2 regions of the Oceanispirochaeta sp. genome follow, and region 1 is predicted to be linked to the other one. Evidence: riboswitches for the same ligand, from Rfam matches in the RefSeq annotation. Region 1 holds a riboswitch; the other holds the start of a gene.
The links. A riboswitch is a leader RNA that binds a small molecule or an ion and turns the genes downstream of it on or off. The one in region 1 is predicted to bind cobalamin.
Positions count from the first base shown of each region.

Region 1 (9,013 bases):
CTTGGCAGTGCCGTATTGGTCTGCCAGCAAAAGGCCAGTGATAAAAAATCTGTCATTGAGGTTGAATGTAATTCAGCCTGTCTGGTCTCGGCGCATCCTGTCTTATTGGAACAGGCTGTGACCAATCTTATCGAGAATGCCGTGAAATACAGTTCGGATGAGAAGACTGTCACTGTTAAGGGATATTATAAGGATGAACAGATCTGTATTGAGGTGAAGGACCAGGGATTCGGTATTCCTGAAAAGGATATGGAACGTATTTTTGAGCGTTTTTACAGGGTTGATAAAGCTCGGAGCCGTGAAATGGGCGGCACAGGGCTGGGTCTTTCCATAGTAAAACATATTGCTCAGATTCATAACGGAAGCGTCACTGTGGAGAGCCGGGAAGGTTTGGGCTGTACCTTTACTCTTTCCCTTCCCGGTGAAGATCCGGCAGTCACAGAGGAACTGCCGGTATAATCTAGTTGACTGAAAACTGATAGCTGCTGGTATGGGTGTATAATTCTCCCGGTTTAAGTATACAGCTGGGAAACTGGGTCTGATTCACACAATCTGGATAGAGCTGTGTCTCCAGGCAGAAGCCCCAGTTCTTTCCATAAATCTGACCGCCCCGTCCTTTCGCATCCTTCAGAAAATTTCCTGTATAAAACTGAACTCCCGGCTGGTCGGTGAATACGTCCATGCTGCGGCCGGAGACCGGATCATGAACTGTTCCGTATTTTCGTATTCCTCTGCCTGGAGCCAGAACATAGCAGTGATCATAACCGCCGCCATCCACCTGGTTTATCCGGGTTCCGATGGTCTCTTCTTCAGTAAAATCCATGACGGTTCCTTTTACCGATAGAATCTCTCCTGTGGGAATTTGCTTTTCATCCACGGGAAGATAAAAGGGGCAGTCTAACTGTACTCTGTGATCCAGAATAGTGGCTTTGTGTATTCCCCCCAGATTAAAGTAACTATGGTTAGTCAGATTGACGGGAGTCGCCTTATCTGTGACGGCTTTGTAGTCTAATATCAGCTCTCCCCCGGAGGTCAGGGTATAGGTCATGGTGGTGCTCAGATTTCCGGGAAACCCCTCTTCACCATCGGGGCTGAAGGCATTCAGGATCACACCCACTGCGTCCTTTTTTTCAAAAGGGCTTATGAGCCAGTTCTTTCTGTCAAAGGCGTTCTCAACGCCTCCATGGAGGCAGTTGGTTCCATTGTTCTGAGGCAGTTTGTACTCCTGACCTTCCAGAGTGAAGCGTCCATTCGCTATGCGGTTGCCGAATCTTCCAATGGCGGCACCAAAGAAAAAGCGTGTATCCGTATATTCTTTTAAGCTGTCGAATCCCAGAGTTATCTCTTCAATTTTTCCCTGGCGGTCTGGACACTTTATCGATGTGATAACCCCGCCGAAGCTGGTTATCTGAACAGAGAGTCCGTTGTTTCCTTCCAGGGTATACAGATCGGCAATGTTTCCATCGGGAAGAGTACCAAAAACCTTTTTGCTTATTTTCATATCCATCTCCTCATTTGTTCTCCAGGCTGCAGGGCCTTGGTTGGTTATAATGTGCTACCAGAAGTGGGCGCATTTCCGGCGGGTTATTCTCATTGGACCGAAGGGCCTTTTGGTGTATTCAAATTGGAATAAAAAAAACTCCAGCATAACCGGAGTTTTATTGTAGTCCAATAGTTGGTTTAAGCCAACTATGAAAATCTGAGATTATTTTGAGCAGACTTCCAGGGCTTTGTCTGCAGCCGTGGCTGCGTCGGGAGTGTAGATATCGGCACCGATGGAATCGCAGAAAGACTGTGTTACAGGAGCTCCGCCAATCATGATAGTGATTTTATCTCTGATACCCGCATCAACTGCTGCTTTCACAACATTTTCCATCTGAGTCATTGTTGTTGTTAAGAGAGCAGAAACGGCGATGATATTGGCATCATTCGCTTTTGCGGATTCCACATACTGCTCGGGAGATACGTCTGTACCCAGGTCAATGACTTCCAGCCCCTTTCCTTCGAGCATGATTTTAACAAGGTTCTTACCAATATCGTGAAGGTCTCCCTTCACTGTCCCCAGGACTACTTTTCCCTTTGTTTCGGCACCGCCGGCTTCCAATTCTGATTTGAGTACTTCCAAACCGGCATTCATGGCTCTGGCAGCTATCAGAACTTCGGGAACGAATACCTGATTGTTCTTGAATTTCACTCCCACAATATTCATGGCCGCCAGTAGGGCGTCATCCAGAATAGTCTGAGCAGGAATCCCTGCATCCAGGGCTTCCTGACATAATTCTTTTACTTCTTTTGCTTTACCTTTCTGCATCAATTCGGAAATCTGTTCGAGATCTGCCATCATGTTTCTCCTTGGTTGAACCGGGTTTTCCGGTTCTGTATTAAGTTAAATCGTCTAATACATTCGACTTAATCCACGAAGTGCGAAATGCGGCATACGGCGAGGTAGGATCTACCCCGGAAACCGGTCCATAAGAAGTATCCTGACTTGCAGTTCATTCTCCCCTGAGCCTTCCCGGTAAACTTTGTGCTTCCAGTGGCATGATTCAGGTTTGTCCCTGCTCACAGTGACGGGATCGTGGAGGATTCTCACCTCGCTTCCTTCATTCTGAACGATTAAAGTATGCTATGACAATAAGGTGCCGTATTGGAATTTATCTGTAATTTTTGGTAAAAAATGGGGAATTAGGTAAAAAATAATCCATATCAAATTACTAGCAATTAGGCGTGAAAGCATCGAAATGTGAATATAAAGGATCTACCGAATATCTTTTTAATGAATTTCCTGTGTTTTCAGATCAATTTTCCCTCGCTTTTCTCTGTATTTTCCAGGAGATAGATCCGTCATTTTTTTAAAAACTTTCGTATAGTAGCTCTGATCTTCGTATCCGACCATCCCGGCAATTTCAACGAGTGAGAATTTGCTGTTCATTAAGAGGTTCTTGCTTTTATTGATCCGCACCTGATTCAGATAGGTGTTAAAATTGCATTTCATCTCTTCTTTGAATATTTTACTGAAGTAGGCCGGACTCAGATAGACCGCAGAGGCCACTTCATCAAGAGTGACCTTATCCGCATAGTTTTTGTTGATATACTGAATGGTCTGATAGATGGCATCCGCATGTTTGACATCCCTCAAGTCAAAGACCAGGTCGGAGAAGCGTACGATGACCCTGGCAAGCCAACCCGCCAGGCCTTCAACCGAATTATAATTATTGATTTCTTTCAGATAGTTATAATTCATCCCGAAAATCTGTTCGGCATCGGCGCCGCCTTCCACGGCAGCCCTGGACAGGAGGATCAGCAGCTCTAATACCCTGGCCTTCACCACATCATATTTTCCCCCGGAGGAAAAGAACACTGCTCCGAGGATCTCATTGAGTACCCGTCGGGCTTCTTTGGAATCACCGGTCTGAATAAGATGGAGGAGCTCCCTTTCTTTCTCGATGGGATACTGGGAAAATTCTGTGTCTTTATACTCCATCTGTTTGATGTACTGAATATACTCTGAAATTTGAGACTGCTGGTCCATCGAGTCTTTTTTGGAAGTCAGCTCTGAATGATCACCTTCAATGAGATGAGAGGCGGTAATGAGCAGTAATTCGGAAAGGGCTTTCGCCTTTTCGGTTGTGACCAGGGGAATCTTTTCAAGATTCTCTCTCAATCCGGCTTGTTCGACAGAATCTTCGCCGAATTTTGATTTCAATTCCTCTATGAGCTCATCCGTTTCAATAATCAGTGACGGGCCCGCGATCAGCGCTCCTGTCATGAGTCCTTCCTCCATAAGGGGGGAGGCCCAGTGAAGCATATTGATGGGACAGAAGTAGATATAGCTCCCCCCGAACCGTTCTGCCTGGTAGCCGCCGTAGAGGTGAGCCTGGCGGCAGTCTGCCTTGTTGTCGCATAACTGATTCAATTGGGTGCAGAAAGGACAGACCCCGTCCTGGGCCCCGTCTTCATTCAGTCTGTATCCTTTATTGTTTATAACAAAACAATCCACCCCGGTGGCTTGTTTATAGGTCTTTGCAATTTCCAGGGCTTTTTTGTAGAAAGGGGAGATATAGTCTCTGGCTTTTACGTTCATAAGTTATATTGTAATCCTCAATCATATTCAGGGAAATACATATTCAGCATATATTCATCCTGAAATCCTTTATTAGATGATAATTCAATATATTTTGTCTTGTTCAGGATCATTTCTGTTTTATTCATTTCATCCAGGCTCAGGGCACAGCGGATGACTCCGGCGCCGCAGGAGTTCCCGACGGAGATTATCCTGCCCCGGAGTTCCTCAGGCAGGAGACCGATGCCCAGGGCGCTCTCGTGGTCGATATAGGAACCGAATCCTCCTGCCAGAAACACCTTCTTTATATCTGAAAGAGTGTATCCTGCTTCTTTGACCAGTGTGGCAATACCCGCTCCGATGGAGCCTTTTGCCAGCTGTACTTCCCGGAGGTCCTTTTGTGTGAAAACAAGGGATTTTTGTTCATCCCCCCAGGTAAAACAGATGTTTCCGTCCAGTTCTTTCAGAAAACTCTTTTGAACGGGAGGATTGTCACCCCAGTCCGAATCATCCTGAAAACGGCCTGTAAAGTCTGCCAGTTTTGTTTTTAAGAGATAGGCCGTCAGGTCGATGATCCCGGAGCCGCATATGCCGCAGACCGGTTTATCGTCTATGGTTTCCCATTCAAAGGCTTCTCCATCTTCTCTGAAGCAGCTGATGGCACCGGGAATCCCTCCCACACCGCATTGTATGTTTGCCCCTTCAAATGCCGGTCCTGCTGCTGTGGAGCAGCTGATCAGTCTGTCCCGGTTTCCCAAGGCAATTTCGCCGTTGGTACCTATATCCACCAGCAGGCATAGATCATCAGACTCGGCCATCTCGGTGGAGAGTATCCCCGCAATAATATCCGCACCAATGTATCCCGACAGGGAAGGAAGCAGAATAAAGCGGATGTGGTCGGGCAGGGATGATGCCAATTCGGAGGGTTTGAGTATCATGGCTTCTGTGGAGACTGGAATAAAGGGAGCCTGTGCAATGGTCTGAGGGGATAGTCCCTGGAGTATATGCATCATGGTGGTATTACCGGCGGTAAAAATCCCCATCAGGTCCTGCAGGACCAAGCCGGCTCCTTTCAGGGTTTCGGATGCCAGATCTTCAATCTGAGTACAGATCCGCTGCTGCAGTTGGCTCAGCTTGTCATTGTCATCTCCGATGTAGTCTATTCTGGAAATCACATCGGCTCCAAAGCTCTTTTGATTATTCAGTCCCGAAGCCGTTCCTATCTGCATTCCCGTTGTCAGATCCAGAAGATAGGCTACGATGGTCGTGGTTCCGATATCCACAGCCAGGGCATAGGGTTTTGTCCCGCTTGCTCCCGGAGTCAGATCTGTTATGGTTTTGCCGCAGAGGCTGGCGGTCATTATGTATTGTTCTTCTTTTTGAAACTTTGCCAGTTTTTTGCGGAGAGGGTGCTCCAGGATCGTCCCCTCGGGAAGGGCGTGAAGCATCCTGGTTTCCAGGGATCTCTGATCTTCCAGACTGGCTGGAGTCAGGGAAATCACTTCTTTTCTCAACAGGGGATTCAGGTTGCCCCTATAGGGGAGTCCACCTGAGACCTTGATTTTGGCAGTCTTTGTGCTGCTCTCCAGGCTTACGGCGATAGAACCCTCCGGATGGGTCAGGCAGGCCAGGCGGATTCCTTTTTCAATCTCATCGGGACTGAGGAATTTTCGCTCTTCATCACTGAGAGGGGAGACCTTTCCCTCCAGTATCCGAACCCTGCATTTACCACAGGTTCCCTTGCCGCCGCAGGGAGCATCCATGTTTACCGAGGGGATGCTGTGAATCAGGGAGAGCAGGTTTTCCCCGGGAGTCATTGTTTCATTGATAATCCTCGGACCATCATGTAAGGTAAAAGTTGTTGAATTCATTCTTTTCTCCCGGTAATCTCTATGTTAGGAGTTAAACAGCTGCTTATGGGGAAATCTTGTAAATTACCCGTACTTTTTTGTAATTATCAGTTTCAGGAGCCTAAATGAAAAATTTCATGGCTATTATACTCTTTTTATTTGTGATCTCTTCTCTGATGGCTACGCCGGAAGAAGATTTTCTGACTGACCTGCGGGATTCCCGTCTACAGGATGCCCGCTTCTTTCTGGATGATAAGCACTCGGTGAATATGGCACTGCACGAGGGCAACACGGCCCTTATCATCATGTGTAAAGAGCAGCGCAGCCTTGAAGTCCGCTGGTTGCTGGACCAGGGGGCAGATCCTGATCTCACTGATCCTCAAGGGCTGACCCCCTTAATGCATGCCGCCATAAAAGGAAACAGGAATCTGGCACAGATTCTTCTTCAGGAGGGCGCCTTTCTCAATCTTCAGTCTCCCCTGGGGTATACGGCCTTGCTGCTGGCTGTGAACAATGTTCGGACTGAACTGGCCCGCTATCTGGAAGAGAAGGGCGGCCGGATCATCGACGGGCATTATGATCATCCCGTTTTGAGTGAAATCTGGAACAGAAGGCAGCATTATGCCAGGGCTCTCAGCCTTAGGGAAAGCAGATGGGTTTATCATGAATTTCTCTCTACATTGATAAAGGGGGACTATGAAACCCTCCGTACCATGATAGAGACAGGAACAGATCCGAATGCGGCCGACACCGAGGGAGTTAGTGCTCTTATGATGGCGGCATCCCGGGACGACATATACACGGCAGATCTGCTTCTGTCCCAGGGAGCCAATCCGGCCTTGAAAGATAATCTGGATCTGAGTGCTCTCTGGTATGCCGCCTTTGAAAACCATCAGAAACTGATAGATCTCTTATTGGAATCGGGTATCACTGATGATGCGGCCTACCTGGAAAGCTCTGCCTTGTTCGGTGCCTTTGCATCCGGGTCTTATCCCGCCATGATAAGACTGATTGATGCCGGTTGGGATACGGAGAAGACAGGCCGCCTGGGAGCCTCTCTTGTTCATTACGCCACTTTTATGGGAGATTTGAGGACCCTTGTCGAATTAAAGAAAGCCGGAGCATCCTTAGGCCGGGTCGACGGGGACAATTTGACCGCCATGGATTATCTTATTCTGGGATACCATCTGAATGAAGAGGAATCCATTTATATTCCTGTTGCTTCATTTCTACGGGAAGAAGGAGTTGATGCGACTCTTGATCCTTCAGTCTTGGATAATATAAAACTCTCCCGTATAATCTATTCAAAATGGTAAGAGATTCGGGATATACCGGATTTTGAACCTCCTGGAGTTAAAAAATGATTGATTTTATAGCGGATAATTTTTATTACGTCTTTTTAGGATGGCTGGTTCTGAATCTGATTCAGAGACGTTACCGTGCAAGAGGCAGCAAGAAAAGAACAGCCACACTGTTTCAGGCAATCCTGATCTTTAATCTGTACATTGGTGCAACGGTTCTCAGAGAAGAAGGCTTTGAGCCGAAGTGGATCATCGTCCCCCTGGGTGCTATTGCCGCCATTATCTACTTTTTCAGGTCTAAAATTTTTCCATACCGAAGAGATTGTGCAAACTGCGGTGCCAAGCTGAATATGAATCAGATTTTTTTGTATGATGCCAACCTCTGCAGTAACTGTGATCCCCTGGAACAGCCTGAAGAGACAGATGCAGAAGAGACAGATGCAGAAGTTGAAGATGAGACGGAAGTTGAAGCTGATGAAGTGATCGAAGACAAAAGCGGGCAGATGGATTCTGAAGAGAGTGTTCCGGAAAAGGAAAAAGAGTCAGAATAGCCTGATTTTTCTCAGAGGAGTAAACATGGACCTTGAAAAATCACTGAAGGATCTGATCATTTCGGATGATCCGGATCTTATAAAAAAGACAGCTGATGAGTTAAAGGGCTTAAAATACAACCCCATCCTATTGACAGATTTTGATGATTTTCTGTCAGTAGACTCCTCCCGTTTTTTTCCAGAACTGGGAAAAATTCTGAACTCCCCGGAGGTCAGCGATGAATATCTCCCTCAGGGAGAAACCCGGGAGAGTTTCAGAGAAAAGAAAGCCCGTATCCTCCTATACCATTATAAATTACTGAACAGGCTGCGCCGGGGAGAACCCGAAGCCTGGGATGAAATTAACGAATTAATGGAAGACGATTAAAAAACCCTTGTACTTTTATACCCCTTGGCTTGACTGCAGCCTCCTCATACATTCTGTTACAGTAACATATCATTTTTTACTTGTTAAGAAAGCATTCTTTGATTAAAATCATAATTCAGAATAGTAAACGAGGGTATTAAGAAATGAGGGTACATTTATGATCCATTGGAAAAACATTAAAATTAGTGGAAAGATGTATATCGGCTTTGGCCTTTTGATTCTACTCACTTTGTTCGTGGCTCTCTGGGCTATCAATGGAATCTCCGAAATTGTGGTCAATGCAGATGAAGTCATCACCGGCAACAAGCTGGATTCCCTTCTGGCAGAAAAAGAGGTGGATCACCTCAACTGGGCCAGCGAGGTCAATTCCCTCCTGTCTGATGATACGGTTGTAAAACTGAATATTCAGCTGGATGATCATAAATGTGCTTTTGGTCTATGGCTCTATGGCTCAGGACGGACTGAGGCTGAAGCCCTGATTCCCTCTCTGGCTCCCCTTTTTAAAAAAATGGAAGACCCCCATTACAGGCTCCATGAATCTGCCGGCAAAATTGACAAAATATTTGTACAGGCAGACAGATCTTTGCCTGCCCTTCTGTCTGACCGACAGATCGATCACCTCTACTGGGCGGGAGATATCAGAGATACTTTTCTGAAGGGAGAAGGTTTCCTTGAAGTAGAAACCGATTCTAATCTCTGCGCCCTTGGAAAATGGTTGAGCAGCGATAAGGCTGCACTTCTCTATGAAAATGGATCTTCTCTATTTAAGACTCACTGGGATGCCATGCTGGTTCATCATGAAGCCCTTCATGCTTCCGCCATTGAAATCGACCGGCTCCTGGCCTTGAATACAACCCAGGCAAGAAACTACTTTACCGGAA
Region 1 covers NZ_JAQIBL010000252.1:1,901-10,913, forward strand. The annotation lists gene PF479_RS13900 (ATP-binding protein) at 1-459, shown strand, start outside; gene PF479_RS13905 (aldose epimerase family protein) at 461-1,501, opposite strand; gene PF479_RS13910 (corrinoid protein) at 1,706-2,344, opposite strand; cobalamin riboswitch at 2,456-2,646, opposite strand; gene PF479_RS13915 (PocR ligand-binding domain-containing protein) at 2,774-4,084, opposite strand; gene PF479_RS13920 (ASKHA domain-containing protein) at 4,102-5,934, opposite strand; gene PF479_RS13925 (ankyrin repeat domain-containing protein) at 6,039-7,229, shown strand; gene PF479_RS13930 (hypothetical protein) at 7,274-7,765, shown strand; gene PF479_RS13935 (hypothetical protein) at 7,791-8,132, shown strand; gene PF479_RS13940 (methyl-accepting chemotaxis protein) at 8,290-9,013, shown strand, end outside.

Region 2 (7,500 bases), on a different contig from region 1:
GAGGAACTCCATGATCCCCGGGACTCCCCGGCTGCTGCTGTAAAGACTGGTCTCCAGGGACAACACTGAACTATCCATGCCCCCCTTGTTCCAGGAGAGTCCACCCCGGGCGTTGGCGGCCCAGCCACTGCTGTTGGTCCTGACCTCACTTCCTTCTTCCAGGGGGTAATCAAATTCCCCGCCTGTCCTGCGGCCCTCCAGGGCAAGGGTTCCCGTCAGGGTTCCTCCGGGAGAAAGAGGACCTCTCAGCCAGGCAGCCCCGGTGTAGGTCTGAAAGGAACCGGCAGAGAGGGACACTCCCCCTTCAGGAAAAGGGGAGGCTTCTTTTTTCGTAATGATATTGATGACCCCGCCGAAGGCTCCTTCCCCGTATACGGCGCTGTTGCCTCCCCGGATCACTTCGATGCGTTCGATGTCTTTGAGTGAGAAGGAGTTCAGATTGACAGTATCCCCTTTTCCGTTGTTCTGGGGGACTCCGTTGACAAGGATCAGAACCTGCTGGCCGCTGCTGCCCCGGATGCTGACAGTGGAAGGTTCCAGTGTGGTTCCAGACCGGCTGACAGTCACACCCGGCGAGACCTGCAGAGCTTCGCTGACAGTTCGGGCTCCCATCCTCTCCCAGCTCTCTTTTTCGATGACCGTTTTCTGCCCTGAGGCCGTATCCGTGGTAGACCGTTCACCGGTAATAATAATCTTGTCGGATTCGGGAGGCTCGGAAGCATTTTGTGCCCCCAGGGAGAGAGTCAGAAACAGCAGACCAGAGAGTAATCCGGCATGCCTTTTCAACTGCCGCCTCCGGCAGGTTCTGTGTTGATACCTAAGGCAGACATCAGGTTGGCACCCAGGCACCATGTCTTGTCGTAGTCCTGACCATCCAGAATGGTATCGTCATCTATGATTTTCAGGTACTTCATTTTTCCATCAGACGGCCAGGGATCACCGTCATGGTAAAAGTCATCTAAATTGAAACCGATGCCTCCCAGGTTCACATCGGAGGCAGTGAAATAGCGGCTCACTGTGACACCAGTCATAGGAACCCATTGATCGACTCCGCTCAGGTTTTCAAGGCTTTCGGCCTGAATGTCTGTGCGGAAGTTGGCCCAGCTCGGTTCATTGCCGTGCAGATTCTTTACAGAGGCATAGCTATAGTTTCCATTGCTGCTGTCGGGTGTAGGGTTTTCAACAAACTCTTCGTTGTTGTGGCTGTACCATTTCACTCCGTCCTCTGAGACTTCCACATGGGCCAGTTCGGAGCATAAGCCATCGGCCTTGCTGCCCCAGGCGAAGGTCTTGGCAAAGGTGATAAAATCATCTCCATCACCGTTTATGATGACAAAACGGGGGTCAAATCCCCAGACTCCCCAGCCGTTGACTCCCAGGGGGCAGGTTTTTCCCTCACCGCTGGTCCCCGAGCCGGAACCTTCAGGTGGCCCCAGAGCATCCAGGGTATACTCCACGAGGGGATGCCCCTCGCTGTCGGTATACTCACCGCCCTGCCTGGATGTGCCCACGATGCCGGGAGACCATTCAATAAAATTGGTCAGGTAGACATTGTCGGGGTAGGCGGGGTCTGAGGCCAGCAGCTCCTGCCAGCTCATTTCTTCTGCATCATCCGGTGCTACTGGTGAAAGAGGAGTGTTGCTATCACAGCTGAAAAAAAGTAGAAACAGCCCTCCTAAAAGGGCTGCTCTACAGATGCGTATGAGCATTTATAGTTTTGTTGTACTTGAGAAACCACCGAAAAATCCTGTCGCCTCGGTAGCCCCTACAATAGCATCTTCGGGGGTATCAAAATACTCTTCAGTAACAAAATTATACCCTTCTGAATAGTCCATGGAAGTTCCCGCAATGAAATTTTCCCAGCGGAGGACCATATACTTGTTATTGTCAAACTGGATAACTATATAACCATGTTCTCCTTCTCCGCTTTCCCCTCCGTTCCATCCTGAGTTCTCGAAGCTGACAATCTTGGCTGAATATAAAAGCTCTCCACCAGAATAGTTTTGAAAAACAGTTTCTGTAAGGACAATTTTGCTTTCATAAGTTACACCGTCCCATACATATCCTGTATCCCATTCACCAATAATTGCCAAAGAAGCTTCGTCACTGCTATTCAAATCACAGGACATAAATCCTGTAATGACGAGGAGAACCATTAAAAAGAGAGAGAGTTGTTTGATTTTCATTTTCCTTCCTGTTGCGGCGGGAAAAAAAGACAGGATTGGCTCTAAAGTAATAAATAAGACTAAATATTACGGATAGAGCATATCTCCCGGCTTATTCCACGAAGCCTGAAATACATTTTTTCAACACCAGAGTTTCCTGACTCGGGGCCTGCCGAACTGCCCTTCCCGGTATTTTCATACCAGTGGTATTGCAGTCGGTCTCGCTCCCTTACAGTGGCGGGTCCGTGAAGGCTTTTAACCTTACTTCCTCTGAAATATTGATCCTCTTATTGAACACGGGATTTAACATCCCATCTATAAAACTATTGTGATTCTCTTGTAGAATCTTACTGTTAAATCCAGCCCAGGGGGATAAACGCGAGCATCATGATGAGGTTCAAGGCATAGAGGGACCCCAGGAAGATCTTGTTTGTTCTGGCCCTGGCATCATAACAGAGGAAGGCTGCTAAAAAGAAGGGAATGTAGATGAATATCCACACAGTCAGCATGCCCCACCAGGGATAAACCCAATGGAAAATGGGAGATGCCGCCAGGGGAATCTCGATAAGAGCCACCAGGAAGGCGTTCACAACGGCTAAGAAGATTCTGTTGTTGATCCCCAGCATCTTCATGTTTTTATCTTCTGGAAGGACCTTTGACAGGATCAGTCCGGAAACGGAAAACATAAAGCTGATCTCAATTCCCACTCCGATAAGGATTAGAAAGGTTGTGCCGCCGCTGGCTGTCCAAAGGGCATGGCCCGAGAAGTGCTGAATCAGAGCATTCACAATTTCAACGAACCAGTGGACACCATAAAGGGCCAGTCCGGCTGCTATCTGCTTCCATTTTTTATTTTCTATGGCAGTCATATACACATAGAGGACAAAGGCGAGACAGATGACCATCATCCAGTTGAAATTATCCAGCTTTCGAAGATTTTCCAGCGCAGCGGCTGTGGTTTCCGGCTTATTAAGCATTAAATTCTCCCTATCATTTGTAAACCGTGACATTCTTTTGAGATTGTTGCATTTTCTGCTATAAATAACCAGAAATGTTGCATAAAAAAAATACTATAGTAGTAGTTTTTAAAGCAATTCCACTTATACTTCACAGCAATGGAAAATGGTGAAAAATTGAAGAATCCGATGATGGATGAAGCCCAGGGAAATCTATTGCAGGTTTCCGGAGAAATCAGTGATCTGATAAGCTCCAGCTCCAATCATGACTTTGACCTCGAGCAGAGGCTGGATGCATTTGAGGATATTATAGCTTCGGAAGTAGGCGATACGGTGCTCCTCCGGGCCAGGAATATTGAAAGGGAGGTCGGCTTACGCCAGATCTATTTGAAATTTGAGGGCGGAAATCCTTCGGGAACACAAAAAGACAGGATTGCTTTTGCTCAGGTGCAGGATGCCCTGAGACGCCGGTATGATACTCTCTGTTTTGCTACCTGCGGAAACTATGGCGTGGCCGTTGCTTTTGCGGCCAGTCTGGCAGGTTTAAAGACCTGTATCTTTGTTCCCAAAACCTATCATATTCCCCGTGAGAGTGAGATCCTGAAGTGGGGGGCTACGATTATACGGGAGGGTGCGGACTATGAAGAGGCCATAAGCATTTCCAGTTCTTATGCCCTGGAACAGGATTTATATGATGCCAATCCGGGAGGGATCAACACAAACCTGCAGCTGAAGGCTTATAGTGAAATTGCCGGTGAAATCTATGATGAACTGCGGGATGCTCCGGCGATTGTGGCTGTTCCGGTGTCAAATGGAACGACCATAACGGGGATTTATAGAGGGTTTCAACAGTTGTACCGGAGGGGCAAAACATCCCGGATTCCCAAGATTATCGCCGGATCAAGTTCATATAAAAATCCCATCACGTCTTCTTTTAAAAAAGGCCTTAAGAGTTGTGAGGATCTTGAACCCTCCCGAATCAAGGAGTCCCTTGTGAATGAGCCCCTCATCAACTGGCACTCCATTGACGGTACCATGGCCCTGGATGCGGTGTATCGTTCGGGTGGATGGGCTTCTGATGCCAGTGACCGGAAGATGACTTACTACTCCAATTTTATCAAAAACAATGAAGGCCTTTCTGTGTTGCCGGCATCAACAGCCGGACTGATTGCGCTTATCGAATATCATAGTAAGTTCCCTTTGTCTGGGGATCGTTTTGTAGCTGTTATAACAGGACGGAGGTGAATATGTCATTAGATGGAAATGCAGTTGTTTATTGTGAAGGAGCCTTTGCGTCAACCTATGGAAAAACGGCGCATGGGCTGGTTCGTTTTACAGACCGTTACGATATCCTTGCCGTCGTTGACAGTACTCTTGCCGGTCAGGATGCAGGATCGGTGCTGGATAGAAAGGCATCGGGAATACCCATTGTTGCCAGTCTTCCGGAGGCCCTTAAGATAGCAGGTCAGTCTTCAAAAAAACTGACTCATTTTGTTGTGGGGATCGCTACCGACGGAGGTGTGATGGACTCGCATGTTGCCGAAGCTGTCCTGGAGGCCTTGGGGAAAGGATTGAATATAGACTCGGGGCTGCATGACTTCCTCTGTGATATTCCTGAGATCAGCGAATTAGCCCTGGAAAAGGGATTGGTTCTCCGGGATATCAGAAAAGTGGATATGCAGAAGAAACATGCCTTCACCGGCAAAATTGAAGATGTGACATCTAAAAGAATCGCCATGATGGGGACCGATTCGGCCATAGGAAAACGAACGACATCCTGGTTGTTGGTGCAGGCCATCAGAAGGGCTGGATTTAGTGCCGAAATGATCGGAACGGGGCAGACGGCCTGGATGCAGGGAGCCAAGTACGGCATCATTCTGGATTCCCTGCTCAATGATTTTATCAGCGGCGAGCTGGAACATGCCATCTGGAGTGCATGGAAAAACCTTAATATGGACTTTGCTGTCATTGAGGGACAGGGCAGTCTGATGAACCCGGGTTATCCGGGAGGATTCGAAATCCTGGCAGCCGGAAGGCCTCATGGCATCATCATGCAGCATGCACCCTTCCGGATGGAATATGACGGATTCCCGGGCTATGCCATGGACTCTTTGAATGATCAGATACATATTGCCGAATTCCTTTCCAAGAAACCCGTCTTTGCTGTCACTGTGAATCACGAAGGAATCCCTCCTGAGGATATTGACCAGGTCTGCAGAGATCTTGAAAAGAAATGTAAGCGGAAAGTTGTTGACCCCCTGGTTCATGGTGTGGATAAGTTAATCTCTCTCGTTCAGGAGCTCTGATTTGAAAATTGATTCTGTTGAGGTCTACAGGCTGGATATGGATCTGGTTGAACCCTATGAAGTAGCTTACAGCCGATTTGATATAGCCGAAAATATCCTCATCAGAATCAGTTCGGGAATCCTGGACGGTTGGGGCTGTGCCGCACCGGATCCCCATGTTACAGGAGAGTACCCTGACGTCATTTACACAAAGGCCCTGGATCAGATCCCCTTCCTGCTGCATAAAGATCCCTTTAGACGGGCCTTGCTTGTCAACGATCTGAAAAAAAGAACCCCCGGACTCTTCAGCCTCTGGGCGGCATTAGACATGGCTCTCTGGGATCTTTTGGGTAAGAAGGCTGATCTGCCGGTTTGGAAAATTCTGGGCGGGTATAGGAGCAAGATTAAAACCCGTATCACCATCGGCATCTGCGGCATTGATGAAACCCTGAATAAAGCCCGGGAATACACGGATTCAGGCTTCTCTATCCTCAAGATCAAGGGAGGTCAGGATGTTCAGCTGGACATTGACAGGATCACCCAGTTAAGAAAAAAGATTGACCCTAAGGTTCAGATTCGCTTTGATGCCAACCAGGGTTATTCCATTGATGAAGCCAAGGTTTTTATAAACAAATCGGGTCTTCTGAATATAGAGCTTATCGAGCAGCCCACGACGAAAGCCAGACCAGAGGATCTGGGGGTGGTAACCAACTTTTCAGCCATGCCGGTCATGGCTGATGAAAGCCTTGTTTCCCTGCTGGATGCCTTTCATCTCGTGAAAAGGGGACTCATTGATCTGATGAATATCAAGATCATGAAGGTGGGAGGCCTCTCGGAAGCCATCCAGATGGATGCGGTGGCCAGAGCGGCGGGTGTAGAAGTCATGGTGGGTTGTATGGATGAATCCGCTATAGGCATCGCCGCAGGGCTCCATTTTGCATTGAGCCGGAAAAATATTCGCTATGCCGACCTGGACGGTCATATGGGGCTTATTGGCGACCCGGCAAAGGATTGTGTTATATTGGAGAAGGGATGGCTTTATCCGTCACATCTCCCCGGTTTCGGCTGGAAAGGGATGTAATTGATTCTTATTGATTTATCTCTCAGGGCTGCCGCTTTATAGATAGTGGCCCAATAGGTCGGAAAGATCTTCCATTTTGAAAGGTTTTGAGAGGCTGTTTGTAAAACCATTTTTCTCAGGCTCAGAAATCACTGAATCTTCTGAATAACCGCTCATTGCAAAGACAGGGAATGTATAACCGCCTTCGCGTATCTGCTTTAGAGTTTCTACTCCTCCCATTCCGCCCGGAATCGTAAGATCCAGTATGGCTGCATCATACTGGATGCCCTCTGAATTATTCTTTTCAAGAATCTCAAGTAATTCCCTGCCATCTTGAGTTTCGGCAACGCTAAATCCGATTGACTTGAGATAGACTCCGAGGATGGTTCGTATGGAGGGCTCGTCATCCATAATGAGAATCGTCCCTCCAGAGGTCAATTCCTTCTTAACTGATCTGTCTGATTTTTCAATGCTTCCCCTCACAGCAGGCAGATAAAAACTAAAGACTGTACCTTCCCTGCTGCTCTGAACATCGATACTGCCGTCGTGCCTCTCAAGGATGGAGAAACATGTGGCTAAACCTAAACCAGAACCCTTTTGCTTTGTTGAAAAGAAAGGGTCAAAGATTCTGGGGAGTATTTCAGGGGTAATCCCCGTGCCGCTATCCCGGATAGAAACACATACATAGGTTCCTTCCGGCAGATTGTGTTTAGATTGAGAATGAATAAATACATTCCTTGCAATGATTTGTATCGTTCCTCCTTCAGGCATGGCCTGTTTGGCATTGATAAGAAGGTTGTCCAATACCTGACCGATTTGATTCTCATCATAACTGCATAAAAAAAGATCTTCCTCAATGGTGATTGAGCAAGTAAGCGCAGAGCCGCTTAAAGAAAAATTTGCAGAATCCCTGATCAGACCGTCCAGACTGGCATTTTTTCGATTCAGAATATTGCCTTTTGAAAATGTGAGGAGCTGCTTTGTTAAATCGACAGTCCGATTGTAAACTTTTATAGAGTTATCCAGATACCTGG
Region 2 covers NZ_JAQIBL010000092.1:102-7,601, forward strand. The annotation lists partial or broken gene PF479_RS04755 (TonB-dependent receptor) at 1-786, opposite strand, end outside; gene PF479_RS04760 (hypothetical protein) at 783-1,709, opposite strand; gene PF479_RS04765 (hypothetical protein) at 1,710-2,186, opposite strand; cobalamin riboswitch at 2,295-2,483, opposite strand; gene PF479_RS04770 (hypothetical protein) at 2,519-3,142, opposite strand; gene PF479_RS04775 (pyridoxal-phosphate dependent enzyme) at 3,299-4,366, shown strand; gene PF479_RS04780 (DUF1611 domain-containing protein) at 4,369-5,427, shown strand; gene PF479_RS04785 (mandelate racemase/muconate lactonizing enzyme family protein) at 5,429-6,487, shown strand; partial or broken gene PF479_RS04790 (ATP-binding protein) at 6,524-7,500, opposite strand, start outside.
Region 2: another riboswitch for cobalamin. It lies ahead of PF479_RS04765 (hypothetical protein); the one in region 1 lies ahead of PF479_RS13910 (corrinoid protein).